One region of the Butyrivibrio sp. ob235 genome, then DNA from elsewhere that is predicted to be linked to it. Evidence: predicted binding sites of a transcription regulator. Region 1 holds the regulator's gene; each other region holds the start of a gene.
The links. Region 1 encodes Rex, which represses fermentation and respiration genes when NADH is low (regulators of the CRP and FNR family bind a similar motif). Its sites were predicted from a motif close to ATTGTTAANTANTTAACAAT; they were not measured.

Region 1 (10,478 bases):
TCGCATGAAATTCTTTTGCAAGTCTTGCCGTCTCATCCATGATACAAGTCCTGCAATCATGTATATCCTTACCGCTAAGTCTTGAAAACTCAGCCAGATGAGGCGTCATAATAATATCTGCATTGTATGCGCAAACAAGATCTCTTATATCTTTTTCGGATGATATGATATTAAGTGCATCCGCATCAAGAATAAGAGGGAGCACAGCATTTTGAAGAATAATCTTCATGATTTCTTTTGCAGAATTATTGATTCCTATTCCCGGTCCGCATATTATAGCATCCGCCCATCCGATTGCTGAAATAAGAGCTTCTTTGCTTTTGCTATATTCAATAGTATCAGAAAGATTGAATCCCTCTTCGGTATAAGTATCCGTCATGGCTTCAGGCAGAAGTGTCTGAATAGCCGAGAGATTTGCCTCATCTGTATAAACCTTTATCATGCCGGCACCGCTTCGAATGCAGCTCTCAGCAGCCATTATGCATGCACCGCTTATTTTTTTACTTCCGGCAACCACAAGAACTTTCCCAAACGAACCTTTATTACCCGCAGGATTTCTTGGCGGCAGCAGCTTAACCGGGATTTCCTTTTTATCAGGGATGTCAACATACTTAAATTTGGGATAATCCTTCAAAAAGCCATCCTCAGTGATACCCACATTCACTATATGTATCTCACCTGCATGAGCAGCTCCAGGATAAAAAACAAGCCCCATTTTCAAAAAGCCAAAGGTCACTGTCTCATCTGCCCTTATTGCATAGCCATGTACCTGCCCCGTATCCGAATTAATACCTGTTGGTATGTCAGCTGCTATAACATGTGGGAATTTCCCATCATAATCTTCTCTTGAATAATTGATTTCCCATACCGCGGCTGAATAATCCCCCGTAAGGTCCCTTGAGCAGCCTATTCCCAGCATGGCATCAATTATTACGTCACATTTTTTTATTTGAGAGCCAAGTTTGGACTGATCAAAATCCACGACATTAAGGCCATAGGACAATGCTATTTTCAGCTGTGAGCTACATGCGGAAGTCCTTTTTGTATTTGAAGCCTTATCACTTAGACTGTGATTAACAAGAACAAGCGTGACAGGTATTTTATCCTGAAAAAGAAGTCTGGCCGCTGCAATTCCATCACCGCCGTTATTCCCGCTTCCCGCAAGAATCAGAACCTTACCACCCTCCGGAAGAGCTTTTTTTACATATTTGCATATAGAAAGCGCCGCCCTTTCCATAAGAACATCCTGCGGCACTCCGAACTCGGAGATTGTAGCCGCATCACATCGCTTCATCTCGGCAGCGCTTACAACATAATTTGAATTTTTATCAATTATCGGTAAATTTTTCATCTTCTACTATTATCCCATCGCGTTCAGTCATTCCGGGTCTGATTACAGGGTGTCGTTTTTCAGGATCGTACTTTAGATCAAAGAGATCAATAACTTCAGGTCCGAAAATGTTGTGCATATAGGAATATACATTAAAGTTTTCGAGCTCTTTTTCCTGCATTCGGATAATATTCTTTTTCAGCTGTACCCTTACTTTTGATATCCACTCATCAACAGCATCGATTTCGAGGGTATTATCATGCATTCTTTTATAAAAGATATTCATCGTCTCGATCATGAGCTGATAATCGATCTGATAAATCTCTCTGGGAAGTCCGAGCATATCGTCCTCGCACTCCTCTATCTTATCATTGCACTCCTTGATAAGGCGTGTATGATCATCAATTTCGGCCTCAATCTTCTTCCGCCTCTTTGGATTCTTTCCCGCATCATCTCTTAGGACAACAATCTCACCGAGAAGCTTTTTCTTAAGCCTCTTTATGTCCTTAATTTTTTCCCTTGTCTTTTCCTGTATGTTCACAAGCTTATTAAGCTCAGCCTCAAGCTCCTTTATTTTGGGAGTTTTGGGACTAAGAAGGAAAAGCTGTTGCCATTTTTCATCCTTGGAAAGAATCGGAATATCCTTTCCGACAAGAGCATCAGAATAGTCGTTATTAGCCATACCGGCATCCTCCAAGCGGTTTAAATCACTTGTTATTTCCTGGAGTTGTGATTATTTTCATATCTATCAATGCTATATGAAAGTTTCATAAGCGAATCTGACAGATGAACATTTTCGACCTGAACATTCTCAGGAAGATCAAGATCAACATGTGCGAAATTCCATATAGCCTTTATGCCGCATTTTACAAGTTTATCCGCCATAGGAACAGCCTGATCCTTAGGTATTGCAAGGACCGCAATCTCTATCTTATTTTCTTTTACAAACTGTTCAATCTCTTCGACAGGTCTGATCTCAATATCACGTATTTTCTTACCATGAAGCTTAGGATTTAAATCAAAAGCTCCTTTAAATATAAATCCTCTGTTGAAGAAATTGTTATAACCGGAAAGAGCCTGTCCAAGATGACCTGCCCCAATAATGATAAGTGTATGCTCCCTGTCAAGGCCGAGTATCTTACCTATTTCCTCATATAAGTACTCAACATTATAGCCGTAGCCTTGTTGTCCGAAGCCTCCGAAATTATTAAAATCCTGCCTGATCTGTGAAGCAGTAACCTTCATAATATCGCTGAGTTCCTGAGATGAAACTCTATCTATTCCCTGACTTTTCAGTTCACCTAAGTATCTGAAATAGCGGGGCAATCGGCTGATAACAGCCTGAGATATTTCTTTTCTCGCCATACATCCTCCATGACTGACACCGAAAAAATTATGTTATTTATTACCCTGTAAATTCGGCTAATTTTAATTATACTATCTGTTAAATTTTCGTCAATCTTATAAATTGACTTTACAATAATTTTATTTGTCATTAATACAAATTTGAAAATATGTTTCAACGTAGATAATATCTGATGAAATTAGTTTTCAGAAATATGCATTTTTATTTTTTCTTTAATACCCAGTTTATGAATTGTTTCGAATTGGAAATTATAATAACCATATCTTCCTATGTAGTTTTTTAGAAGTTGGAGATAAAAATATGGGAATGTCAATTGATGGATTAGGTGCTTACAATATGTACCAGGCAAGGCCTATGAATTATACAGTATCCAATCAGGCTCCTGTATCGGATGTGTATGACAAGCATAAGGCTGTTGGTGATATCGCCACTGTTGCTCCTGTCGTTTATCCTAATGCTCAGGAAGTAAAAGTCGGTGAAGTTGCCAGTACCGATGGCAAGGATGAAGCTCTGAAAGTAAGCCAGCAATATAATCAGATTGCTTCAAAATTCGGTAACACAACGGTAGGTTACGGACGTGATATGTCAGGTTATTCCTACAGTCAACCCGGTAGTTCCTTTGATGCTTTTGCATAAGGGTTTTAAATGAGAAAAGTAAAAAAGAAGTTCTTCCAAGTTAGTCCTTGAAAGAGCTTCTTTTTTGATTACTCAGATAAGGTTTCCCATTCATCATAGAGTTCCGAAAGGCGTTCTTCGTTTGATGAAAGTTCATCGGATAGCTTTCGAACCTTAGCAAGATCGGTCGCTACATCAGGATCTGAGAGTTCTTCATTTATTATCTCATTCCTCTCTTCCAACTTAGCTATCTCATCTTCACATTTTTTCAGAGCAGCTTCCTGTTTACGCTTTCTTGCTGCTTCTTCTTTTTGTGCTTTCCAGTCTGCTGCACCTGAACCGGAATCAGCATCGGAAGTACTTCCTTTTGAAGCAAGCTTGCCAAACCCCGAACCTGAAACAGCATCTGCGGAATCCATCTCGATTCCTCTGCCAAAAGAGGAATTATCTCCTTTTTCAGCAATAGCACGAGCTGTCTGTTCCTCACAATGCTCCATATAGTAATCGTAGTTACCAATATAATTAACCAGTGATCCGTGAGTAAGATCAAGTATTCTGGTCGCTGTTTTGTTTATAAAATATCTGTCATGGCTGACATATAAAACAGTTCCTTCATATCCGCAAAGAGCATCCTCAAGAATTTCCTTGCTGGTAATATCTAGGTGGTTCGTAGGCTCATCGAGAATCAGGAAATTAGCTTCTGAAAGCATAAGCTTTGCAAGTGAAACCCTTCCCTTCTCTCCACCGGAAAGATCTCCGATGCGTTTAAACACATCATCACCGGTAAAAAGAAACGCTGCAAGAGTGTTCCTGATCTCAGTATTATTCATTGACGGATATGCATCGGATAATTCTTCAAAAAGAGTCTTTTCATTGTGAAGAACCTGATGTTCCTGATCGTAATAACCGACATGAACCTTTACACCGAGAATGATTTCTCCTTCATCAAGAGTCTCCATGCCATTAATGATTTTAAGCATTGTTGTCTTACCGGTTCCGTTATCGCCGATAATTGCAACACGCTCACCCCTCTTAATATCAAAAGAAATATCCTTAAAGAGCTGCTCATTTCCAAAGGATTTGGCAATACTCTCAACATGCATTACGTCATTACCGCTCACGCAGTTAGGTGTAAGGGTTATACGCATATCATCCCTTACCTCCGTGGGCTTCTCAAGACGTTCTATCTTATCGAGCATCTTCTCTCTGCTCTCGGCACGTTTGATACTCTTTTCACGGTTAAACTGTTTAAGCTTATCTATAACTTCTTCCTGATGCTTAATTTCTGCCTGCTGATTCAGATATGCCTTCAGCTTGGCAGCTCTGATCTGCTCGCGTTTTTTAGCATATGCAGTATAGTTTCCAATATAAACATCAGCATTTGTCTGATCTATTTCGATCACTTTTTGGGCGATACGATCCAGAAAGTATCTGTCATGGGATACAATAAGCACTGCACCCTTATAATTCATAAGATAACCCTCAAGCCACCTTATGGAGTTCATATCGAGATGGTTTGTAGGCTCATCGAGAATTATAAGATCCGGGCTCTGCAAAAGAAGCTTACCCAAAGCCACTCTGGTCTTCTGCCCTCCGGAAAGCGTCGATGTTTTCTTATCGAATTCATCCTCAGAAAATCCGAGACCTTTTGCTACACCAATGACCTCACTCTCCCAGGCATAACCGTTTTTAAGCTGGAATTCGTGGTTCATCTGAGCATAGCGTTCCATGAGCAGATCAAGTTCTTCGCCGCGAAGAATATCCATCTGAGCTTCCGCAGCTCGTATCTCAGTCTCCAGATCAATAACATCCCTTTTCATCTCGCGAAGCTCTTCATAGATGCTGTGCGCACTGTCTATGTTCTGATTCTGAGCAAGATATCCAAAAGTCGTGTCTCTTGAGAACGTAACCGATCCGGTATCGGGAGTAAGCTCACCAATAATCATTCTGATGAGCGTCGTCTTCCCTGCACCGTTTATTCCTACTATCGCAGCCTTCTCGTTATCCTCAATATGAAAAGATACTCCCTTCAAAACATCCTTACCATCGAAGGATTTTGAAAGATCATGACAGTTTAGTACCAAAATTATTTGTTACCTTTCACCTTGTTAATTACTATTTTGGCCGCACGCTTCGCAGCATACGGTCCGACCATTTTGAGCTTATCCTCTGATCTTACCATAGTACTTGCTTCAGGTATATCCCTGCTAAGATGAATTGCATCAAATTCGCATTTTGTTGTGCACAGACCGCAACCGATACATTTGTTTTCATCAACAGTAGTTGCACCGCATCCAAGGCATCTGTTTGCCTCTTTCTTTACCTGCTCCTCTGTGAGGGTAAGGCGAAGATCGTCAAAGGTATCCTTTGCAATTCCGGCTTTTTTGCCAGGAATTTGACGCGGAGCATTGTCAAAGCTCTCAACAAGTATATCATCCTTATCAAGTTCTATAAACTCTCTTCTGTCTCTTGCAAGGTCAAGTCTGTTTCCGGGATGTACAAAACGGTTCATTGAAACGCATGCTTCTCTACCACCTGCGATAGCATCAATTGCAAATCTGGGACCTGTAAATACATCTCCGCCTGCAAAAATATCAGGCTCTGCAGTCTGAAGTGTAAGTGAATCAGCAATAACTCCACCGTTAGGACGAAGTTCAACCTTGGTTCCCTTAAGAAGGTCACCCCATACAATTGACTGTCCAATGGACTGAAGAACGTTCTCACATTTAATAGTGATGGTCTCGTTCTCATCGTACTTAGGATTGAATCTTCCGTCAGGATCCTTTACAGAAGTACATTTTTTGAATACTATGCCTGTAACCTTACCGTTTTCAGTAAGAATTTCCTTAGGCCCCCATCCGTTTAATACTTCAATGCCTTCTTCTTTAGCTTCCTCAACTTCATCCTTTGCGGCAGGCATTTCTTTTTCACTCTCAAGGCAAAGCATTGTCACCTTTGTAGCACCTGCTCTTACTGCAGTTCTTGCAACGTCGATTGCTACGTTACCACCGCCGACAACAACAGTGTCGCCATTTAATCTTACACTGTGATCAAGGTTAACCTTTCTGAGGAAATCAACACCTGTCTGAACTCCCTCAGCGTCCTCACCGGGAACACCTGCAAGTCTTCCGCCCTGGCATCCGATTGCAAGGAAAAATGCCTTATACCCCTGTTTCCTGAGTTCCTCGATAGTAACATCCTTACCTACTTCAACGCCGCACTTGAACTCTACGCCCATCTGCTTCATAACGTCAATCTCGGCCTCGATGATATCTTTTTCAAGACGATAGCTGGGAATACCGTTCATAAGCATTCCACCTGGTCTCTTTTCCTTCTCGAATACTGTTACCGGATAACCGTCTCTTCTGAGGAAATATGCTGCGGAAAGTCCTGCGGGGCCTCCCCCGATAATAGCCATCTTGTAGTCATCTGACCACATTCCGCCGTCGTGCTTCTCGCAAAGCGGAACATATCTTGAATCCTTCTCAAGATCAAGAGAAGCTATGAACTTCTTGATTTCATCGATAGCCAGAGGCTGATCGATAGTACCTCTTGTACAAGCATCCTCACAGCGTCTGTTACATACAGCACCACAGATCATCGGAAGCGGATTATCCTGCTTTATAAGCTTAAGGGCATCCTCATATCTTCCTTCTGCAGCCATCTTGATATATCCCTGAACGGAAAGATGTACGGGGCATGCTGTCTTACAGGGAGCTGTACCTGTTTCATAGCAGTTCACTTTATTGTCATCACGATAATTGTAATTCCACTTTTCAGGTCCCCACTTCTTGGAATTAGGAAGTTCCTGTTTAGGATAAGTAACCTGTGAGCCATCCTTTTTGCAAAGCTTCTGACCAAGCTTAGCTGCACCTGCAGGACATACCTCAACACATTTTCCGCAGGCAACGCACTTATCCTTCTCGACATGTGCGCGGTATGCAGATGCAGAAAGGTTGGGTGTGTTGTAAAGCTGTGATGTACGAAGTGCATTACATACACCGGGAGCACAGTTACAGATAGCAACTATTTTTCCTTCTCCATCGATATTTGTAATCTGGTGAACATATCCGTGGCGCTCTGCACGCTCAAGAATCTCGTAAACTTCTTCCTTGCTTACATAATGGCCAATTCCACGGCTTTCCATATACTCAGCCATATCGCCCATTCCGATACAGTAGTCACCGCGAATCTCACCGCTTCCCTCTCCGCGCATTGTCTGCTGTTTTCTGCAGGAACACTCGGAGATACCGTATTTATCATACATATCAATCCATCTTGAAAGATGCTCAACAGGGACTGATGTATTCTCAATGCTGATAGCTTTCTCAACAGGAATAACGTGCATACCTACACCTGCTCCTCCGGGAGGAACCATCTGAGTAATGCCGCCAAGCGGAAGCTGTGTCATAAGATTAAAGAATGTTGCAAGCTGCGGGAATTCATCCGTAAGCTTATCCTGCATCATCATGAACTCGGCAGAACCGGGTACGAAAATCGGAAGCTCATACTGCTTGTGCTTATCTGCAGTCTTGGCACGATTCATCTCGACAATACCGATCCATACAAGTCGATCTATCATCTTCTGAGCATCTTCGACGCTCATATTGTTCATTGAGGCAAGTTCCTCAATACTGTAAGGCACACGAGTCTTCTTAAAGTTGATAAGGAACTTAACTTGCTCTTTATTAAGAATAAGGTCAAGCATCCAATACTCGGGGTCTCTGTTGTTAAGCTTTCCCAAAAGCTTCTTCGCATAGCGATCGGTAATCATGGATGCAAGCTTTAAAACAAGCTGCTCCTTCTCGGGATCCTCTGCCACATAATTTGGATCCTGCCAATAATCATTCTCATTGATCATCGGGTCACCGATTTTCCAGTCTTTAATACTGTTACCCATAAGAAATAACCTACTTTCTAAAAAATTGCATAATTATAGCGCACGATGCGGCATCACATTTCTCTCCTGTCTCATCAATGCGCAAACTCCTACTACATGTAACATAATATCATATATCCACGATTTAAGATACCCATTTTTCCCATAAAATGAGCCTTTGGAAACTCTTTGTTAAAGAATTTTCAAAGGCTTGAAATCTAGATAGTCCCCGGAAACGAGACTATATTTTATACCGTCAATTTTTCCCAAAAGACTGTCATGAAATCTCTCTTTTCCATGACAATGAGCATAAATCACCTGCTCTGCTCCGTAGGCCTTCGCCATAAAAGTAAATCTGCTTGTTCTTTCATCAATTGAAGTTGGCGGATAGTGCAGGAACATTATAAACTTCTCAAAACCGTCTGCCCTGGCCGCTTCAAATGATATCTTTAATCTTTTTGCCTCACGTTCAATCAGCATATCGGCGTGCTGCCTTGTATCGAATCCTTCATAACAATATCCCTTGGTCCCTACCAGTGCGTAGTCCCCATAGGGATAGTAGTTATTTTGTAAAAACAAAAGCCTTCCATTAAACATATCATTAAGGCGCTGGGTTTTCTTAGCGTTCCAGAAATTATCATGATTTCCGCGAATAAGTATTTTTCTTCCCGGGAGTTTTTCTATAAACTCAAAGTCCTTTTCACAGTTCTCAAGTCCCTTGCCCCAGGTATGATCCCCGACCAGCACAAGCGTATCATCGTCAGTGATCATCTTATTGCAATTTTTTTCTATCTTCTTTTCATGGTTCTTCCACACCTTCCCGAAAATATCCATATTCTTGTCGGACTGAAAGGAAAGGTGCAGATCACCAAGTGCATAAAGCGACATAAAAACCTCACTTATAATTCTTTATTTTCTGCTTTTCGAAAAACTCATCGATATTGGCGATAAGATCAGCAGGAGGCATGGTTTTAAGCAGATATTTCTCAGGTTTAAGTGAAATGACCTGAGCTACGCTCTCCTTATCATTTTTAACGGTAAGAAACATAACAGGTATATCACTTGTTCCTGACTCGCTACGAAGCATCTCAAGAACCTTGGGCCCTGTAATAACGGGCATCTCATAATCAAGCAGAATTAAGTCAACCTTGTTCTTAGCAAGGAAAGTGATGGCATTCATTCCGGAATTCACCATGAAGACCTGATACTTTTCCGACAGCCAGCTCTTAATTGTCCTCAGCATTGTGCCGTCATCATCAACAACAAGAATCTTCTTTTTCTGCAGGCGCACTTCCTCATTCTGGACAACAGCAGTCATTTTACTTCCGAGCTCTTTTACATTGACCGGTCTCTCAAAAACCGCAGCGATTCTGTCCTGTGAGATTTTTGAATATATCTTTTCAAGTTCATCACTGGATCCTATCACACTTATGGAGATATCATCTTCAACTGATTTATCCTTCAGATACACAAAAAGCTCCAGCATCTCATCAATGTCATCAACATAAATAAGATATACAGACGGTTTATCTTCCATTCTTTCAATCTGAGTTACATCTGCATCCGCGCGAATTACCTCAAAGTCTTCCGCCTTAAGCTCCTTTTCAATCGAAGTTACCATAAAGCTCTTCTTACCACCCACAAGCAGTACTCGTTTATCCATAAAAACCCCTCTCATATTTTAAAGAAGTTCCAGAAGTGCATCTCTATCAACAGCAGCCATCAATTCCACAATTTTATTATATTTATCTTTATAGTCATCCGGAATACTGTAATCGGACAGCATCTTCATTATTCCATCAGCCGTGTCAAAATCGTAGGCTTCCAATAATTCTTTCATATCTGAAAAAGCGCCTTCAAGTTCATCTACCGGTATTTCAGGAAGGTCAGTTTCTTCGCTCTTTTCAATTGCGGGCTGAAGTTTATCCTTATAGCTTCTGTAAAGAGCTAAAAGCTCAGGAGTCTTTCCCTTTATCTCTTCAGTACTCTCATCATTACCGCATTTTTCAAGATATGCGGCATCTTCAGAAAGCTTCATCGCACCAAGCAGCCTGGCTGAACTTTTCAGTGCATGAACAGCAACCGTATAATTTCTGTAATCATTATCTGCTGCAAATCGTTCAATATTATCAGCCTTCGAATCTATGGACACATGGAATTCCTCTATAACATTTTGAAGAATATCAAGGCTTCCGCAGTTTTTTAATGCCTCCTCGTAGTCTATACCTTCTATGGTTTTATAAAGCTTTTGTCTCTCATCGTTCTCATCTTTATCATAGACGTCTTCT
Region 2 (10,478 bases), on a different contig from region 1:
ATCGTAAGAAAGGCTGTCGTACCGCTTTTGGTACGACAGCCTTTTTGGTATCATTCCTCCATGGAATCTATATATCCCCTATCCCACAGCATAATCTTCAATTTCTTTGCAAGTTCCACAGCAGGTGCCGTGAAATATTGATTCGTCATTACAACTCCCACCATACAGTCGTAATAATCACGGCCTGCGTAAACTTCCTGAACCGCCTTTACTCCGATGGGTTTATCATAGCACTTGCACTGCACGGCATAGCTGATGCCGTCTTTTTCCGCAAGTATATCTGCTCCGAAATCTCCGCTACCCTTCGTAACTTCAACATCAATAAATCCGTGTGCTTTTAACAGGTCCGCACAGTAATACTCAAAGTCATGTCCCTCAAGTTCATCCATCGGAAGAGGGCGATGCCTGCGTATTCGGATTATCAGCAGAAGGACGAGCAGGATTAGTAAGATTACGGCTATTAAAATCGATATAAGTATTATGTTATTATTTATGCTCAAAATGCCTCTCATCCGCCCTTCGGGCACCTTCCCCCAGTGGGGGAAGACATTTTATTCTTCCATCCATTAGAATAATCTATTTAATCCTCCAGGAGCGCCTTGTAGATCTCGCGCTTCCCGACTCCTCTGTCGGCAGCAACCTGCTTCATTGCATCCTTGTGGCTCATGCCTCCATTTTCATAGTAAGCCATGTGATCCTGAAGGCTCATCTTCGACCATTCCTGCCTCTGCTGCCTGTCCAGCTCATCCAGACTTATCCCTTCTATTACAAGAACATATTCCCCGCGGGGCTCATTTTCCTCATAATAAGTAACCGCACCTTCTATCGTGGTTGGCATTATTTCCTCGAAACGTTTCGTTAGCTCCCTGCATACTGTGAGCTTCCTATTACCAAGTGCATCTCTTAAATCATTAAGTGTTCCCCTTAAATGATGGGGTGCTTCATACATAATGATTGTTCTGTGCTCATCCCGAAGCTGCTCGAGAATTCGTCTTCGCTCCTTTTTGTCATCAAGTCCCGGCAAAAATCCTTCGAATACAAATCTTCTGGTGTTAAGGCCAGACAAGGTAAGCGCTGTAATGCAAGCCGCCGGTCCGGGAAGCGAGGTCACTGTAATTCCTGCCTCGTGGCACATGCGCACAAGAACTTCTCCAGGATCCGAAATTGCAGGCGTTCCCGCATCCGTTATGAGAGCAATATCCTTGCCCTCCTGCATCAGACGTATCAGATATTCTGCCTTTTCGACCTTATTATATTCGTGATAGCTCGTCATTTCCGTATGAATATCGAAATGATTGAGCAGTTTTATGCTGTTTCTGGTATCCTCTGCCGCAATAATGTCGACACTGCGAAGTGTCTCAAGTACCCTCTCCGTAATGTCTCCAAGATTCCCTATGGGTGTTGCACAGAGGTATAACATGCCGGTTTTAGAATCCATAATTTTCAACCATCTCTCTACCGTACTTCCCCGGTTCATCGTATATGATAAGCGGCGGATCCACCGAAAGCCTTGGCTTTCCGTCCCTTGCACCTTCTATAAGTACCATACTCGGTTCCTTATCGATATAAGGGTGGACCATCCGTATACGCTTTGGCTCAATCCTGTTTTCCTGCATACAGGCAAGTATCTCCGCAAGCCTGAACGGTCTGTGAACCATAAAAAACTTTCCGCCGGGATGAAGCATTATCTTGGCCGCCCTCATGACGTCCTTCAGGTCACAAAGTACTTCATGCCGGGCTATAGCTTTGGGACTATCAGGATTTGTCAGCCCATGTCCCTTTATCATATAGGGCGGATTTGTTGTTACAACGTCAAAAGAGGCAGGTTCAAATATTTTCTCCGCCTCTTTTATATCTCCGCAAACTATTCGGACACGGTCCTGCAGCTTGTTATAGCAAACGCTCCTTCTTGCCATGTCCGCACTATCCTCTTGTATTTCGAGACCTATCAGCTCCTCTGCATCAGTTTTCGCTGACATCAAAAGTGGAATAATGCCGGTTCCCGTACCAAGGTCAAGAACCCGGTCACCTTTTGTGGCCGTAGCAAATCCCGATAGCAGTACCGCATCCATCCCGAAGCAGAACCTCTCCGGATCCTGGATGATCATTAGCTCATTTCGCTGAAGATCATCAAGTCTCTCTCCGGGTTTTAGGAAAAACTCGTTAGTTTTGCTGTTTTCCATCCGCTCCCTCGCTGCGATTCTGGTTTCTGTTATCTTTTCCGGAATCTCTGTTGCCCTGATTCTTATTGTTTCGGTCTCTATTATTCTGGTTTCTGTTGTCCTGATTCTTACTGCGGTTGTTCTGACCTTTTTTATTGAAATTCTTTTTTCTGTTCTTCTTATCGAAATTTCTCTGGTCTTTATTCGTATTCTGATCTTTATTAGAATTCTGATCTTTGCCAGGATTCTGCTCTTTACTCTGATTTCTGTCAGGTGTGCTTTCCTTATCCTTCACACTATCAGCAGAACCTGCTGCCGAAGCTTCAGAATTATCAGCATTTGCGCGATTTACTTCCTTGTCTGCATCAGCTTCCTTTTTCTGATTTTTCTCCTGAGGAGCATTCTGCTTTCTGTCCTGATAATTATTCTGCTTCTTTGCCTGGGAAGGAGCCTGATTCTTATCCTGCTGCTCCAAAGCCTTTGCAGCCTCTTCGTCTGCATCCTTCTCCTTTGGCTGATTCTGCTTATGCTTCTGCTTCTTTCTCACAAGAGTAAGGTCGTCTACATTGCACTCGTGAACTTCCTTCTCATCATCCACGTCAACAAGAATCTTCACTGTCTGTCTGAGGATATTTACACTTGCAACTTCACCCTCAAGTTCATCGCTTGTCTTAACGATATCACCAACTCCGGGCATCTTGCGGTTGAGTTCCTCGTATACATCCTCTTCGTTTTTCAGGCAGCACATAAGTCTTCCGCAAACACCGGAAATCTTTGTCGGATTAAGTGAAAGATTCTGCTCCTTAGCCATTTTTATGGAAACAGGGATAAAATCCGCAAGATAGGAATGGCAGCAAAGCGGTCTGCCGCAGATTCCGTATCCTCCGATTATCTTAGTCTCATCTCTTACACCGATCTGCCTGAGCTCTATTCTGGTCTTAAACTCTGATGCGAGATCCTTTACCAGATCTCTGAAATCGATTCTGCCATCCGCAGTAAAATAAAACAGCACCTTGTTATTATCAAAGGTGTACTCAGCATCTATAAGCTTCATCTCAAGACCATGCTTAATTATCTTTTCCTTGCAGATCCTGAAAGCTTCCTTCTCCCTTGTTCTGTTGCTCTTTTCCTGTTCGTCGTCCTTCTCATTCGCCATGCGAAGTACGGCCTTGAGGGGCTTTGTAACCTCGCTGTCATCAACATCCTTGGGATCGGAAAGTACTGTTCCGTACTCAACTCCCCTCGCTGTCTCAACAATTACATGGTCGCCCTTTTTTATTTCAAAATTACCCGGATCAAAATAATAGATCTTGCCGGCCGTTCTGAATCTTACGCCGATAACCCTGGTCATATATTATAAATTCTCCTTTATATCAAGCATCAGCATCTCAAGGGTCATAAGACTGTTTACATTGGAATGAATCCTGTTTCTGGCCCTGTCAATTGCCTTTAATATATTATCAATTTCCTTATAGGAACATTTTTCCGTAACACTACTAATATACGACAGTTTATCCGCGAAAATCAAGTGATCCGCGCTCCCCTCTGCCTTATACACCAGGATATCTCTGACGTAGAACATAAGCACATCAAGAAAATCGTTTGTTAAAAGTGCATCCGGTTTTTTCTCGCTGCTGCCCTCCGGTGTCAGCAGCAGTTGAAGCCTTGCAATTACATCGCTTATCTGCGCTTTAGGAAGCCTTGCCGTCAGATCTATCGCATCATTTTTCAGCTTTTCAAAACTCTCATCTTCCGCAAGCTGGATTGCCTTTCCCACATTTCCCTGCGCAAAGGACACGGCAAGGTGAGCCTTGTAATCCACAACCTTCCTCTTTTCCATGAGGTATTTTTGTATCAGATCATCTCTCACCGGCTTTATCGGAAATACTATACATCTGCTCAAAATAGTCGGAAGAAACGCATCGATATTGGATGTCAAAATGATGATAGTCGCATAAGCAGGCGGCTCCTCCAGCGTCTTTAGAAGGGCATTCTGGGCCTGCTGCGTCATGAGCTCCCCATCGGGAATAAGATATATTTTGTGATCTGAGTAGGGTTTTATATATACGTCATCGCAAACCTGATCTCTGATCTCATCAACGCCTATTGAAGTTGGCTTTTCATGAGCCACAATTCTGATATCAGGATGTGATCCGCTCTCCGCCTGCTTGCAGTAGTGACACTCCCCGCAATTTTCAATATATCCACCTATTTCTTGCTTGTTTTCACACAGAATCGTTTTTGCAAAGGTCCTTGCTATCATTTTCTTTCCGCTTCCAACATCGCCGGAAATTATGTAGGCGTGGGATATTTTGCCGGTCCTGATAGCATTTTGCATATGCTCTTTTATCTGATCCTGCTCTATTATGTCTGAAAAACGCGCCATCTGCGCTCGTTCCTCCTAAGTATATGTTTATGTAAAAATGTCCAGTAGAAGTCCCTGAATCTGGCCTATCTTGGCAAGTATGCTTATATTGTCCTTCTCATCCTTAACGAGCTCCTGAGCCAGTTCATCGAGATTTTCATCCACAAGTCTGATTATTCCGTATACTCTGTGGCGTCCTCGTCTGTCCAGGAAGTTTTCACGTGAAAAGGCGTGGGACCTTGTGACTACTTCATTCAAAAAATCCTTGATAAGGAAGCGGTATCTTTGCATGTCCCTGATATCGTTTTTCTTGGCAATCTGTTTTCCCTGCTGCACGATATCCTGCATCATCAGATTAAGGCGCTCTGCGAGTGCCGAGTCCTCGATCTTACTTGTAAGTGTGAACTTAAAATCCCCGCTCACCTCCTGCTGAGGCTGTGTCTGTTGGACCTGTGAAGTTGGTTGAACATTGTCAATCCTTATATCCATAATATGTCCTCATCACTTTTCAGATAAGATAAAGCTCTCAATCTCATCAAGGCAGGCTTCCAGTTCTCCGTCATTGTCGAAGGTTCTGTCTATCCCCGCACCCTTAAGCCTCTCATCCGAATAATCCGCTTTATCCGCAAGGAATCTTCTGCACATCTCATCGTATTTGGGCTCTTCCTGCTTTAGCTCTCTCTTCATGGCTCTCTGCATTATCATGCCGTCACTAACATTTATCATCAGCGGCACGACATTCTGCTCACCAAAGTACTCCCTGATTGAGACATACATATCTACTGTCCCAATCATGAGGTAATTTCCCTCACTTAGATCTATCTGTCCGTCATCCACCGTGAAATAGTGCCAGGGTCCGTACATTGTGTTGTAAGTACGTTCCTCTATTATTTTACGGTCTTCTTTGTATTTTTCATAACGCTCTATGCTGCAAAAATAATACTGAACTCCGTCCATTTCCTTTTCGCGCATTGGCCTTGTAGTGTAAATAATAACCTTTTTAAGATCGAGCTTTCCTCGCTCCAAAAGCTTTTTATATATTGTATCTTTTCCACACGAGCTCCTGCCCATGATCAAATAAATCTTGCCCATTTTATATCTTTTCCCAATTTTATTTTTTCAGAAAAAATGTTACATCGGCGCCACAACCTTTACGGTCCTTTCTCCCTTTGCTGAGATCTTCACACCCTGAACATTTCTTCCATCATTAATATATTCTCCGATTTTCCGAACGAGCTCTTTATCAATGGCTTCTCCCGGTATCACCAGGGGTATTCCAGGAGGATATAGATTGATGAAGTCTCCCGCAATCCTTCCGGCCGCCCTTGTTAAATCAATTTCCTCCATAGCTGCATCCCAAGCCTTATAGAAAGGGATTACTGTTTTCGGAAGTTCTGTCGACCCGCTACTCTGTTCAATATTTTCCTTTTTGTCTTTTTTGTTCCGAGCACTCCCTAAACAATTACTTTTTTCATTCTCTATCCTGGTGTCCAGTTCTTTTACCGCTTCTATAAGCCTTGAAATTCCATCTTCGGTATCATATCCCGTTATTATAGCCAGTGCATAAGTATCACCGGCCATCTCCGGCTGCAATTTATATTCTAATCGAAGTATATCATATATCCGTTGTCCCGTAATAGCGCCGTCAGCAGAGCATATGAGTACCTTCCCTGGATCCTGTCGTTTTGAAAAATGAGGAATCCTTATCCATGTGAGATCTGCTGTTTCCGCCTCAATCCATTTTCTGAAATATATCAGCCTTTCAAATACTTCCTTACCATTGTCATTAATGTCCTTTATACAGGAATCTATCGATGCCATCAGCACATATGAAGGACTGCTCGTCTGATATATTCTTAAAAACCTTCTAAGTTTTTCACGGTCTACTCTGTCACCCTTCACATGAATAAGTGCTGTCTGAGTCATTGCCGCCAATGTCTTGTGAAGGCTATGTATCACTATATCCGCGCCTTCGGTCACGGAGCTTTCTGGCAGCTTTTTATAAAGTCCGAAATGCGCCCCATGAGCTTCATCAACCACCAGGATTGCCCCATTTTTATGTGTAATCTGTGCTATTTTCTTTACATCAGACACCATGCCTTCATAGGTTGGCGAAGTTATAAAAACAGCCTTTATTCCAGGGTTTTTATCAAAAGCATCTTCGATATCCTTTGGGTTAACCAGACCTTCCGGATCCGGTAGGATATATGTGACATCCAGTTCACGAAGGTAGACTGCATGATAAAAGGATTTATGGGCATTCCTTCCTGCTATGATTTTCTCACCCCTGCCTGCAACCGCAGAAATCGCCGCCAATACTCCGCTTGAACTTCCGTTTACAAGAAAATGCGTTTCATCTGCTCCGTATAGAGCGTTAGCACGCTCCTCCGCCCTTAGAATAATTCCGTCTGCATCATGGAGATTGTCGTAGTCATCAATCTCGGTAATATCAATATCCATATATCTTGCCATCTCGCCTGCGCCCGGGTTTCTTTTATGTCCCGGCATGTGAAATGGGTACAAATCACTGTTTTTTAAATTTTCAAGGCAGTCTCTTAGACTCTCTTCTTTTTTCATATACACTTCCATCTTCTGTTTAGAAATTCAATGTCTTTGAGAGGTATTTCTCTTACAAATATGATACTTTATCTGTTTTATGTATTCAAACCCGCCTTTTTCTTAGATAATTTCTGAACGTTTTGTTAAATTTATAGCAATTTTATATTATTTTTACCTAAATGTATTGTATAATAAGTTTTGGAGCGTTTATCTGTTCTTTACAAACAGATATCACAATAGAAAAAGAAAAGGAGTTAAAGAAATGGCAGAAATCAATTTAACACAGTATGGCATTACAGGCACAACTGAGATCGTGCACAACCCTTCTTACGAAACACTTTACGAAGAAGAGAAGAAGGCCGGTCTTGAGGGATTCGAAGTAGGTCAGGATACTGAACTCGGTGCTGTTAATGTTATGACAGGTATCTACACAGGACGTTCTCCTAAAGATAAGTACATCGTTATGGATTCCAACTCAAAGGATACCGTTTGGTGGACATCTGACGAGTATAAGAACGACAACCATCCCATGAGCGAAGAAGTATGGGCTACAGTTAAGGATATCGCTAAGAAAGAGCTTTGCGACAAGAGACTTTTCGTTGTTGATGCATTCTGCGGTGCTAACAAGGATTCCCGTATGGCAGTTCGTTTCATCGTTGAGGTTGCTTGGCAGGCTCACTTCATTAAGAATATGTTCATCGTTCCTACAGATGAAGAGCTTGCTTCTTTCGAGCCTGATTTCGTTGTTTACAACGCATCAAAAGCTAAGGTTGACAACTACAAAGAACTCGGCCTTAACTCCGAGACTTGCGTAGCATTCAATATCACAAGCCGTGAGCAGGTTATCATCAACACATGGTACGGCGGAGAAATGAAGAAGGGTATGTTCTCAATGATGAACTACTACCTTCCTCTTAAGGGCATGGCTTCCATGCACTGCTCAGCTAATACTGATATGGAAGGTAAGAACACTGCTATCTTCTTCGGTCTTTCAGGAACAGGTAAGACAACTCTTTCAACAGATCCTAAGAGACTTCTTATCGGTGATGATGAGCACGGCTGGGACGACAACGGAGTATTCAACTTCGAGGGCGGCTGCTATGCTAAGGTTATCGGTCTTGATAAGGACGCTGAGCCCGACATCTACAACGCAATCAAGAGAGATGCTCTTCTTGAGAACGTAACAGTTGATGCAAATGGTAAGATCGACTTTGATGATAAGAGCGTTACAGAGAACACTCGTGTATCTTATCCTATCAGCCACATCAGCAACATCGCTTCAAAAGTTAACAAGATTTCTGCTGGTCCTGATGCTCAGAACGTTATCTTCCTTTCAGCTGATGCATTTGGAGTACTTCCTCCAGTATCAATCCTTACACCTGAGCAGACTCAGTACTACTTCCTGTCAGGCTTCACAGCTAAGCTTGCTGGTACAGAGCGTGGCATCACAGAGCCCACTCCTACATTCTCAGCTTGCTTCGGTCAGGCATTCCTTGAGCTTCATCCTACAAAGTATGGTGAAGAGCTCGTTAAAAAGATGCAGAAGTCTGGTGCTAAGGCTTACCTTGTTAACACAGGTTGGAACGGCACAGGCAAGCGTATCTCCATTAAGGATACTCGTGGAATCATCGATGCAATCCTTAACGGCGATGTAAACAAGGCTGAGACAAAGAAGATCCCGATCTTTGATTTCGAAGTTCCTACATCACTTCCGGGTGTTGATCCTGCAATTCTTGATCCTCGTGATACATATGCAGATGCTTCTGAATGGGAAGCAAAGGCAAAGGATCTTGCAGAGAGATTCACAAAGAACTTCAAGAAGTATGAAGGCAATGATGCAGGTAAAGCTCTTGTAGCAGCTGGTCCTAAGCTTTGATCTTAATCTCAAAATAAAATAATTAAAGCGTCGGCTTGAATGCCGACGCTTTTTATTTGCTTATTATTGTAAATAATATAATCATTAAAGTTATGAATATGATTTATAGTCTCTCTATATCCTGAGCCGGTAAATCAATGTATCTGGCTCTTATCTTTGCCTTATGAAGTCCAAAGGTCTCCATAGCTGAACAATACTTATCAGCCATCGTAACAATCCAAGCTTCCCTACACATAGGCGGTATTACCGTTAATGGCCACATATGCTTCTTTATGATGTCCTTTTCACGTTCAGATAATACGAAGTCCCTACTTGCGTTTTTAAGGGCCGTAGAGGGGTGAAAAAAGCCATGAAGCTTAGGATGTACGTTACCCTTATCTTTGCCGTCCTTATGCCAGTCATAAAGGAAATAATCGTGTAACAGAGCTCCCCTTACCAGGTCTCTCTCATTGCACTTCGCATGAATGAATCTATTGATTCTAATTGCCCTCTCAGCAACACTTAGACTGTGATCGTAAACAGACATGTCTCCATGCTGGATAAAATGCTTGGTCTTGTGGAACTTATGAGATTCAAGAATATCATTACCGTGTTTTGCTAAAACCTCTCTGACATGCTTGCGCCTCTCCTCGATAAACCTGTGCTTCTCTTCTCTTGTCATATATGATAAATCCTAACTCTTAATACCTAAAATCAAAGATGCTCATCCCAGCTTCAGCAAATAAAAGCTACGGCCTCTTGCCTTACTATATTGCTTAAAACAAGAATATACATCTGTACTTCTCACGGATTGTATTATACGGCATAACCGGGAAAAATAAAACTGAAAAAAGAATAAAATTAATAAAAAAGATGCCTAGACTCGGAATCGAACCAAGGACACGAGGATTTTCAGTCCTCTGCTCTACCAACTGAGCTATCTAGGCAAATTTGAGTAGCGGGGACAGGATTTGAACCTATGACCTTCGGGTTATGAGCCCGACGAGCTTCCAGACTGCTCCACCCCGCGATATTAAGTTGAATGGATGGCGGTGGATTCGAACCACCGAAGCAATTTGCAGCAGATTTACAGTCTGTCCCCTTTGGCCACTCGGGAAGCCATCCATATAAAGAGCCGATGAGCGGACTCGAACCGTTAACCTGCTGATTACAAATCAGCTGCTCTGCCAATTGAGCCACATCGGCCTACTTCTGAAAAATGTCTTTTCAGAAATAGTGGGGCCTATAGGGCTCGAACCTATGACCCTCTGCTTGTAAGGCAGATGCTCTCCCAGCTGAGCTAAGACCCCAGATTTCACAAATATTAGATTGTTGAACGACCCGAAGGGGGTTCGAACCCCTGACCTCCGCCGTGACAGGGCGGCGCTCTAACCAGCTGAGCCACCGGGCCAGATCTTCGTCTGTACCTTCAAAACCGAACACTGAAATGATACTACATCGCTTACAGAAAATCAACTACTTTTTTGTTCTATATCCATATTTTTTTGGACAAGCCCTCGACCTATTAGTACACATC
Region 3 (10,478 bases), on a different contig from region 1:
GGCAGGATGCGGAACATTTTTAATGAGTCTTCATTTTCCATGTCGTCCATGATAGCAGCGATATCCGCAGTATTCATCTCAGCAAAAGTCTGACGAAGCTTGGTATACTGCTTGCTCTCAAGGAGTTCACGGATTACGTCAATGATTGTATTTTCTTCCATGGGAATCTCCTTTCGGTGTGGTTTTTATTAAGTTTGTACTTCGAGGCAGAGGATTATCGCTACTTACATGTTTAATCTTCTTCATAAAACCACCACCTTTCCTTTGGAGATTTCCCGAATTTGCGGGATTTGTCTTTAAGAAACTTTTAGAACAACCTTTAGTTTATCACATTTTCATCAAAAATTGATATGCCTTATATAAAAAAACATAAAATCGCATCTTTCTTTACCCCTCATCCGGCGCTACGCGCCACCTTCCCCCAAAAAGGGGAAGGCAATATTATTTCTAGATAAACAGGCGCCCCGGACATATATGTGGATTTAAACCGATTCTTGCGTTCTTTGCAATGAGGTTTAAAAACACATATATGTCCGGGGCGCCGTACTCATTCGATTATTACATGGATTCGTGGCAAGTTCTGTTAATTACGTCCATCTGCTGCTCACGAGTGAGGTCGATGAACTTAACTGCGTAACCTGATACACGGATTGTGAAGTTAGCATACTCAGGCTTTTCAGGATGCTCCATAGCGTCCTTGAGCTTCTCAACACCAAATACGTTAACGTTGAGGTGGTGTGCTCCCTGATCGAAGTAACCGTCCATTACGTTTACAAGTCTGTCCGCACGCTCATCGTCGTCGTGACCAAGTGCACCGGGATTGATGGTCTGTGTATTTGAGATACCATCAAGCGCATACTCGTAAGGAAGCTTTGCTACTGAGTTAAGTGAAGCAAGGAGTCCGCTCTGCTCTGCGCCGTAAGCCGGGTTAGCACCGGGTGCAAAAGGAGCAAATGCAGGTCTTCCATCCGGAAGAGCACCTGTAGCCTTACCGTAAACAACGTTTGAAGTAATTGTAAGGATAGATGTTGTAGGCTCTGAGTTTCTGTATGTGTGGTTCTTCTTAACCTTCTTGAGGAAAGTCTTGAGGAGCCATACAGCGATCTCGTCTGCTCTCTCATCGTCGTTACCGTACTTCGGGAAATCTCCCTCGATCTTGTAATCTACAACAAGACCTGACTCATCTCTTACAGTCTTAACCTTTGCATACTTGATAGCGCAAAGTGAGTCAACTACGTGTGAGAAGCCTGCGATACCTGTAGCGAATGTACGACGTACATCTGTATCGATAAGAGCCATCTCAGCTGCTTCATAATAGTACTTATCATGCATATACTGGATAAGATTGAGGATATTTACATAGAGGCTTGCAAGCCAATCCATCATCTTATCGTACTTCTTCATAACCTCATCATAATCAAGGTACTCAGATGTGATAGGTGCATATTCAGGACCTACCTGCATGTGGTTACCCTGCTTGTCAAGGAACTTCTCATCCTTACCGCCGTTGATAGCGTAAAGAAGACACTTAGCAAGGTTAGCTCTTGCTCCGAAGAACTGCATCTCCTTACCTGTCTGAGTAGCTGATACACAGCAGCAAATGCTGTAATCATCACCCCATACAGGGCGCATAACATCATCGTTCTCGTACTGGATAGAAGATGTTGTAACTGAAATCTTAGCAGCATACTTCTTGAAGTTCTTGGGAAGTCTGCTTGAATAGAGAACTGTAAGGTTGGGCTCAGGTGAAGGTCCCATGTTCTCAAGTGTGTGAAGGAATCTGTAGTCGTTCTTTGTAACCATGTGACGACCGTCCATTCCCAGTCCGCCAACCTCAAGTGTTGCCCAAACCGGATCTCCTGAGAAGAGCTGGTTGTAGCTGGGGATACGAGCAAACTTAACCATACGGCACTTCATAACAAGATGGTCGATAAGCTCCTGAGCCTCAGACTCAGTAAGTGTACCCTCCTTAAGGTCTCTCTCAATATAAATATCAAGGAATGTAGAAACACGTCCAACTGACATTGCAGCACCGTTCTGTGTCTTGATAGCTGCAAGGTATCCGAAGTATAGCCACTGAACTGCTTCTCTTGCATTGTTAGCAGGCTGTGAAATATCGAATCCGTAAACAGCTGCCATCTCCTTCATTCCGCGAAGAGCTCTCATTTGCTCTGCGATCTCTTCTCTCTGACGGATAACATCATCAGTCATAACGCCGCATCCGCAAAGTGAGAAGTCTTCCTTCTTCTGCTCGATAAGGAAGTCGATACCGTAAAGTGCCACTCTTCTGTAGTCACCGACGATACGTCCGCGGCCGTATGTATCCGGAAGTCCTGTAACGATGTGGCTGTGACGAGCTGCCATCATCTCAGGTGTATATGCATCAAAAACTGCCTGATTGTGTGTCTTGTGATACTCAGTAAAAATCTTGTGGAATTTCTCATTTACCTTGAAGCCATAGGTATCAGCAGCCTGCTCAGCCATTTTGATACCGCCGTAAGGCATGAATGCTCTCTTAAGAGGCTTGTCAGTCTGAAGACCTACAACAGTCTCAAGATCCTTCATGGACTCGTCGATATAGCCGGGGCCATATGCTGTAAGACCTGATACAACCTCTGTCTCGCACTCGAGAACGCCGCCATTAGCACGCTCCTCTTTCTGCAATTCCTGAAGTCTGCCCCAGAGCTTATCTGTAGCCTCTGTAGCGTCAGCAAGGAAGCTCTCGTCTCCCTCATACATTGTATAGTTATTCTGGATAAAGTCTCTTAAGTTAACTTCGTCAGTCCACTTATTGCCTTTAAATCCTCTCCACTGTTCTCTCATAATATCTGCTCCTCTCTTTCTTGAAAACCGATACCACCCTCGAAATCTATTGCAAGTTGCAAAAGCAACATAATAGGAAAGAATTGCATGCCAAAATCAAAACCACTATATATTGTGTATTATAAATCATAAACCACAATATGTATATTTAAACTTTGACACCCGATTGGTATTTTTACACATACCGTTATATATTTCAACCTAAAACCGCGAAAAAAAGCCAAAGTTGATAACTTTTGTCAACTTTGGCAATTTTTTAACATATATTGTATTTCTATTGTGTATTTTTATCCCCTCATCCGGCGCTTCGCGCCACCTGTCTCCGCTCCGCTCCGGTCCGCGCAAAGCCGACGTCCCCCGGACGTCGTGCGCCCCCAAGGGGAAGGCGTAGATCATTCTCTTAGAATTCTAACCGCGTTCTCGACACGATCGGGGCTTGGCGCTTCCACGCCTTCAAGCTGATAAGGGATTCCCAGTTCTTCCCATTTATACTGTCCAAGAGAATGGTACGGAAGAACATCTACTCTCTTAACATTTGTAAGCGTATCAAGGAATTCTCTCGTTCTTTTCAGATAATCGTCATTATCCGTGATTCCCGGAACAAGCACATGTCTTATCCAGACAGGCTTACCTGTTTCCGAGAGATATCTTAGGCATTCAAGAATATTCTCATTTGGTTTTCCCGTGAGTTTTATATGCTCTTCATTATCTATGTGCTTGATATCCACCAGGAGAAGATCGGTATACTCCAAGAGCTCCTTGAACTTCGAAAAAAATGGTTCCTCTTTGGTAAACGGCTGCGCAGCAGTATCAATGCAGGTATTTATTCCTCTTGCCTTTGCCTCTTTGAAAAGCTCCAGAAGAAAATCCAGCTGTAAAAGCGGCTCACCTCCACTGACTGTGATTCCGCCCTCATCTCCCCAGTAACCTTTATAGCGCTCAGCTTTATCCAGGATTTCAGTTGCCGTCCTCAGATCATTGGATTCCGGATTCCAGGTGTCCGCATTATGGCAATACTTACATCTAAGATTGCAGCCTTTTAAAAATATGATAAAACGAACCCCCGGTCCATCAACTGAACCGAAGGTTTCTATTGAATGAATTCGTCCTTGTGTCATTACTTCTTCCAGTCTTCAACTTGAGCGCTGAGCCACTCTGCAAACTTATCCACTCCCTCACCTGTCTTGGCGCAGATAGGAATAATCTCAGCCTTAGGATTTCTCATGTGAATGTATTCCTTACATTTCTCAAGATCAAAATCAAAGTAAGGAGCAACATCGATCTTGTTAATAAGAACAACGTCGCAGATGCTGAACATAAGAGGATACTTGAGGGGCTTGTCGTGACCTTCCGGAACAGAAAGGATCATCGCATTCTTGGAAGCTCCTGTATCAAACTCTGCAGGACATACAAGATTTCCTACATTCTCTAAGATAGCCAGATCAACATCTCCCTCTACAAGGGCATCAAGGCCCTGTCTTGTCATATCAGCATCAAGATGGCACATACCGCCTGTGTGGAGCTGAATTGCTTTTACTCCGGTCTCTGCAATCTTCTTGGTATCAACATCGGAATCGATATCAGCTTCCATAACACCGATTTTATACTTGTCCTTAAGTGCATTGATTGTTGCCTTGAGAGTTGTGGTCTTTCCCGATCCCGGTGAAGACATAAGGTTCAAAAGGAAAATCCCTTTATCCTTAAGCTCTTTTCTAAGGAGATCGGCTCTCTCATCATTACTTTCAAACACGCTTCTTTTTAATTCAATAATTCTTGTACTCATTTTTATTCCTTTTATTCCTTTTCTTCTTTTACATCGTCTTCATTAACTTTTTCTTCTTTTGACTTCTCTTCTTTCGACTTCTTCGATTTTTCTTTCTTATCTTTTTTATCCTTGGATTTACTCTTATCTTTTCCGGATTCTTTGTCCTTTGACTTCTCTTTGTCCTTGGGCTTGCCGGACAGCTTATCCTTAACCTTTTCGGACAGCTTATCCTTCTTCTTGACGCCTGCTGCCGCAAGAGCCTCATCTATGATCTCTTCGTCCTCAGACTTCATGATATCCACAAGTACTGCATGGTTTTCAGCGAACGAAGGATCTATTTCATCCTCATCCTCGAAGCCCTTCTTCATAGCGGGAAGTCTGTACTTTCTCTCATATAGATCAACGGCTTTCTCAAATTCCTGATTCTTCTCTTCCTTGAGGTGTTCGATATACTCATGCGTATCAAACATTCCCTCGCTGACTTCAAGGAGACATACGGCAATATTACTGCAGTGATCCGCAATACGCTCATAGTCCGTACCCAGCTCGGACAAACTAAAGCCCATATCTATAGTACACTTTCCTTTGCGAAGACGTCTTACATGTCTCCTCTTAACTTCCATATTCAGTCCGTCAATTACCTCCTCAAGAGGCTCAACCGACTGTGCAAGCTTGAGATCCTGATTCTGGAAAGATGTAAAGGACAGGTCAACAATCTCCCTTACAGCATTGGAGAATATCCTGATCTCCTCGCTGGCCTTTGATGAAAAATGTTCCTTCTTTTCATTCATATTGCGGGCTATCTGCGCAATATTTAAAGTATGATCGCTTATTCTCTCAAAATCCGTTATGCAGTGAAGAATAATGGACAGAAGCCTTGAATCCATCTCGGCCAGATGGTGGTTATTTATCTGCATAAGATATGTACCAAGCTGATCCTCATAGCGGTCAACCTTTTCCTCAAGTCGTCTGACCTCATCCGCAACCTCAGGGTTGTAGTTCTCAAGAAGCGGTATAGCTTTTTCCAGACCCTCTCTCGCAAATTCTGCCATATCCATGGCAACCTGCTTACTCTGCTCCAATGCAAAGGGCGGATTCGTAAGGAATCGGGGATCCAACTTGGTGATTCCCTGCATCTCCTCCTGCTCCTCTCTCTCCTTGTCATCTATCGGAATAGAGGCATATGCCATCTTCACGAGAAGTCCTGCGAACGGAAGCATAAGCGGAGTAGCTACCAGGTTGATCAGCGTATGAATAGAAGCTATTCCAACCATGCCCGCTGTGCGATCCATAAACGCAAAGTGAACAAACGAATGAATAATATAGAAAATAATCATGAAGGAACCGGCTTTTATGATGTTGAAATACAAATGCATAAGAGCCGTTCTCTTACCGTTCTTGTTAGCTCCCAGTGATGACAGAATAGCTGTGATACAGGTTCCCACTTCCGCACCTACTACAACGGGAAGAGCCACGCTGTACGGAATATGCACCGACGCGGCGAGAGCCTGCATGATACCGATGGTCCCGGCGGAGCTTTGAATTACCATAGTAAAAAATACACCGACCAAAAATCCGATGAAAGGATTGCTGAAAGTCATGAGTACACTCTGGAATCCCGCATTATTTTTAAGCGGAGAAACAGCATCGGACATCATGCTCATTCCGAACATCAGCACAGAAAAGCCGATGAGAACAAGACCTATGTTGTTCTTCTTATCGCTCTTGGAAAACATATAAAGAACGATACCGATAATAGCCAAAAACGGTGTAAACGATGTGGGTTTTAACAGATTGATAAGAAAGTTATCACTGCTTATGGCATTCAAGCTGAGCAGCCATGCCGTAAATGTTGTACCAAGATTCGCACCGAGTATAACATTAACCGCTTCCTTAAGTGTCATGATTCCGGAGTTAACGAGACCGACAACCATAACCGTTGAAGCTGATGAAGACTGAACCAGTGCAGTGACTCCCACACCAAACAGATATGCAATGACAGGATGGCTTGTCACCTTACTGAGGGCCGCCTCAAGTTTACCGCCGGCCGCCTTGGTGAGCCCACCGCTCATTACATTCATACCATACATAAACAGAGCCAGTCCTCCGAGCAGCCCTGCAATTAACGAAAACAAATCCATAGAACTCATCCATACCTCCTACACATCCTGGGTACTACGTAATTTTTTATCCCTTTTCTTCAAATGTATGGTAACTGAAAAAAATTCAAATAGCAAGCACCATTCTTATATATTTACCAAACTGAGCCCTTGACGGAGCCACTTTTACCCCATCATGGTACTCCTCCCCATATATGTTCTCTTCTATATCAACCTCTTCTTTTTTCTCAAAGCCGAGCTTTTCGCAAAGATGTATGGAAACCAGATTTTCAGCCTTCACAAAAGCAATTATCCTTTCAAACAAAAGAACTTCCCTTCCGTATTTCAGGATTGCCTCGCACACTTCATAAGCATAGCCCTGCCTCTGATAATCCGTACCAATAAGGAAGCCCAGCTCCACGTCGTCAAAGCCGTTCCTGACACTGAAACCCGCTCTGCCTATTATTTTGCCGTCTTCCTTTCTGACAACAGTCCAGGTTCCGAATCCCAATAGGCCGTATACCTTTTCTATATAATCCGCCTGATATTTCTTTTCGTCCTCGGGATTTTTGAAAAGTCCCTCCATATATCTTGTCATCTCCGGATCGGCATATATCTCATAAAAGGCGTCCACATCCTCAACTGTGGTCTCCCTGATTATGCATCTCTTCGTTTCGAGTATTGTCCACGGAATACGCGCATATCTCTGATAGGCCTTCTCATAGGAATCAAAGCCGACTTCATCAATATCCGTAAACACATATTTTAAGCCCGGAAAACCTTCACCGGGATTCTCCTCATGCTGCAAACCCACAACATAGGCTCCGCTTCCAAGGAGTATCTCCGAGAGTTCCGAGGAATCCGACAAAAACAGGATATCCTTAAGGGAATGCTCTGAATCGTTTTCCATTATTCCGAGAAGAAGCCCCTCCTTTGTCATTATCTCAGGCTCAGGATATACTATCTGGCAGCGAATCCCCTCACCCTCAAGATAATCAGCGGCGCCTCTTATCTTCTCGCTTATACTTACATCTGTATGATATTTTAAGCAAAAAATGATTTCCCTAAGCAACTTTTCTATACCTCATCTATATTGTATAATTAATCGCACATTTCTACCACGAAAAACCAAAAAGGAGAGAAAAATGGCTGATACAAAAAATCCTATCGTAACTATTACCATGAAAGGCGGCGATGTGATCAAAGCCGAGCTTTATCCTGAAATTGCCCCCAACACAGTAAATAATTTCATTTCACTTATTAACCACAATTTCTATGATGGTGTTATCTTCCACCGCGTGATCAAAGGTTTCATGCTTCAGGGCGGAGATCCCGAAGGAACAGGTATGGGCGGCCCGGGTTACTCTATCAAGGGTGAATTTTCACAGAACGGCTTTAAGAATGATCTTCTTCATACAGAAGGTGTTCTTTCCATGGCGCGTACACAGATACCTGATTCCGCAGGCTCACAGTTTTTTATCATGCACAAGAACGCTCCTCACCTGGACGGCGCATATGCTGCATTCGGAAAAGTTATCGAGGGAATGGATGTCGTAAACAAGATTGCCGAGACCGAGACTGACTGGATGGACAGACCTACAACAGATCAGGTTATGGAAAAAGTAACAGTTGAAACCTTTGGTGTGGATTATCCTGAACCGGAGACATTATAAAGACCCCATAAAAGGGAGGAAGCCAAGGAAACTTTTGTTTCCTTGGCTTATTATGAAAAAGTTATTTTTTAATTGGTATTGCCTTTCTTCATCTGACATCTTTAGTATACATAAAAGAAATGTCCAAGAAATAATCTGGCGTTAATAGTCTTTAAACGTTTTATGAACAAAAAATGAACGGGCAAATTCCTTACCCGTTCACAGAACCAATCACTAATTCTTATTTGGCACCATGATTTTCAGTGCCTTATTCTCATTTTTAATATCAACATAGGTATGCTCTCCGCCAAACTCACCATCTCTTGTCCAGGCTATACTCTCCTTGGATTCCAAGACAAGATGGCTCGTCTTAAAGCAGTACATCTGCTCCGTATCTATATCACGATTTAACAGCGCCGCCATGAGATTACTCATATCAAGCATATTGTCGGGGAATTTTACCAGAGTAACTTCGAAAACGCCATCATCAAGCTTTATATGCTTCCCGGTAATATCCTTAAATCCTCCTACCGAAATGGAATTGGTCACCATTCCGAATACAAAATCATCCTCTATGACCATGTCATCCGCCGTAACCTTCATATGATATGAACGGATCTCCGAAAGCCTTTTGGCCCCCTCAAATATATACGCCATATGTCCGAGAACATTTTTTATATCCTGTTTGGTTAAATAGGATACATCCGTAAATAATCCAAACGCAGCTATGTACACAAAAGTATCACCATTCATAACTCCGATATCACAGGCATATTCCCTACCGGTGACAATTGCCTCGGCAGATGCATGCATAGCAGCCGGAATCCCAAGGCTCATTGCAAAATCGTTTGTCGATCCTGCAGGAACATATCCTATGGGCACACGAGTCTTAGACATCCACATGCCGCTGACAACTTCATCGAGCGTGCCGTCTCCTCCGCTGCAGGTAACAATGTCAAATCCCCTATCTCTGTTTTTAACAGCCTCTATAGCGTCACCCTGCTCCTGCGTAGGATGAACCGTCACTTCGTATCCGGCCTTTGCAAATATATCAATTATGTCCAGCAGATTACTTCTGATACGCTCTTTGCCTGCTTTGGGATTGTAGACAAAAAGCATCTTTTTTTTGTTCATACTGCCTCCACTTATGTTTATAAGTAAACCCCGATTACTTTCATTATAATGAATGTAACCGGGGCTTTCCATAGGATTCAAACAATATTATCTTATGAGAGCTGTAAATTTCCCATAAGGAAACTTTCCATTCCTGCAACTGCATCTGCCTCATCAGAGCCATCAGCAATCACTGTAACCTCTTCACCTGAATTAAGGTTAAGTGTCATCATGCCCATGATACTCTTGGCATTCACCTTCTTGGACTGTGCCTCGATGTGAAGTGTGCTGTCGTAGCGGCTTGCAAGCTGAACCAACTCGGCAACGGGACGTGCCTCAAGTCCACCCGGAAGCTTGATCTCGATAGATTTTGTTGTCATAATTTCCTCCTCTTAACTGCAAAGAACGCAGCTTCGCTCAGCCTCGTATTTTCTCCGCGAGTTCGCTGAGCTTTCTTAGCCTGTGATTAACCCCGGATTTGCCTACCGGCGGATCCAGATATTTTCCAAGCTCTAACAATGTTGCATCAGGATATTGCAGCCTGACCCTGGCCATATCTTCGAGTCCCTTGGGAAGATTCTCAAATCCGTAATGGTCTCTCAAAAACAATATATCCGCGGTCTGTCTCGATGCTGCATTGACTGTTTTTGTGATATTGGCCGTCTCGCAATTAACCCTTCTGTTTATGGAGTTGCGCATCTCTTTAACTATACGCTCGTTTTCCATATTCATGAGACTTACGGGAGCCTCCATAACATTAAGGAGATCTACTATAGCAGTACTCTCTTTAATATATACGACATAGTATTTTTTGCGCATGACAATTCGCGCCTCTATGTCAAAGCTCTCTATCATCTCTTTTAAGTCATCCGCCATTCTCTCGGATGTACATACAAACTCGAGATGGTATGATTTACTCGGATCACTTACTGAACCAATACACAAAAAAGTGTCTCTTAAAAATGCTCTCTTACAACAGGATTGTCTAACCAGTCTGTGACTGATTCCATCATCTGCTGTCCTGAT

Region 2: pckA (phosphoenolpyruvate carboxykinase (ATP)) is a predicted target of Rex. The motif match lies at 7,226-7,245, and genes of this name have one in related genera.
Region 3: pflB (formate C-acetyltransferase) is a predicted target of Rex. The motif match lies at 3,068-3,087, and genes of this name have one in related genera.

Annotation. Positions count from the first base shown of each region.
Region 1 is NZ_FOBE01000001.1:104,749-115,226, reverse strand. It holds gene BMW61_RS00465 (NAD(P)H-hydrate dehydratase) at 1-1,351, opposite strand, end outside; gene BMW61_RS00460 (hypothetical protein) at 1,329-2,012, opposite strand; gene BMW61_RS00455 (redox-sensing transcriptional repressor Rex) at 2,045-2,695, opposite strand; gene BMW61_RS00450 (hypothetical protein) at 2,997-3,332, shown strand; gene BMW61_RS00445 (ABC-F family ATP-binding cassette domain-containing protein) at 3,401-5,395, opposite strand; gene BMW61_RS00440 (FAD-dependent oxidoreductase) at 5,398-8,172, opposite strand; gene BMW61_RS00435 (metallophosphoesterase) at 8,383-9,078, opposite strand; gene BMW61_RS00430 (response regulator) at 9,086-9,853, opposite strand; gene BMW61_RS00425 (response regulator) at 9,872-10,478, opposite strand, start outside.
Region 2 is NZ_FOBE01000013.1:289-10,766, reverse strand. It holds gene BMW61_RS10690 (restriction endonuclease) at 51-500, opposite strand; gene rsmI (16S rRNA (cytidine(1402)-2'-O)-methyltransferase) at 581-1,438, opposite strand; gene BMW61_RS10680 (tRNA1(Val) (adenine(37)-N6)-methyltransferase) at 1,428-2,183, opposite strand; partial or broken gene BMW61_RS22725 (PSP1 domain-containing protein) at 2,623-3,513, opposite strand; gene BMW61_RS10670 (DNA polymerase III subunit) at 3,517-4,548, opposite strand; gene BMW61_RS10665 (YaaR family protein) at 4,576-5,016, opposite strand; gene BMW61_RS10660 (nucleoside/nucleotide kinase family protein) at 5,029-5,619, opposite strand; gene BMW61_RS10655 (aminotransferase class I/II-fold pyridoxal phosphate-dependent enzyme) at 5,659-7,104, opposite strand; gene pckA (phosphoenolpyruvate carboxykinase (ATP)) at 7,349-8,962, shown strand; gene BMW61_RS10645 (HD domain-containing protein) at 9,066-9,623, opposite strand; tRNA gene BMW61_RS10640 (tRNA-Phe) at 9,816-9,888, opposite strand; tRNA gene BMW61_RS10635 (tRNA-Met) at 9,898-9,971, opposite strand; tRNA gene BMW61_RS10630 (tRNA-Tyr) at 9,985-10,066, opposite strand; tRNA gene BMW61_RS10625 (tRNA-Thr) at 10,075-10,147, opposite strand; tRNA gene BMW61_RS10620 (tRNA-Val) at 10,179-10,251, opposite strand; tRNA gene BMW61_RS10615 (tRNA-Asp) at 10,279-10,352, opposite strand; partial or broken rRNA gene BMW61_RS10610 (23S ribosomal RNA) at 10,447-10,478, opposite strand, start outside.
Region 3 is NZ_FOBE01000004.1:74,852-85,329, reverse strand. It holds gene mgtE (magnesium transporter) at 1-161, opposite strand, end outside; gene pflB (formate C-acetyltransferase) at 559-2,823, opposite strand; gene pflA (pyruvate formate-lyase-activating protein) at 3,216-3,941, opposite strand; gene hypB (hydrogenase nickel incorporation protein HypB) at 3,941-4,606, opposite strand; gene BMW61_RS05350 (Na/Pi cotransporter family protein) at 4,618-6,738, opposite strand; gene BMW61_RS05345 (GNAT family N-acetyltransferase) at 6,815-7,759, opposite strand; gene BMW61_RS05340 (peptidylprolyl isomerase) at 7,833-8,360, shown strand; gene BMW61_RS05335 (diacylglycerol/lipid kinase family protein) at 8,574-9,473, opposite strand; gene BMW61_RS05330 (HPr family phosphocarrier protein) at 9,566-9,832, opposite strand; gene whiA (DNA-binding protein WhiA) at 9,870-10,478, opposite strand, start outside.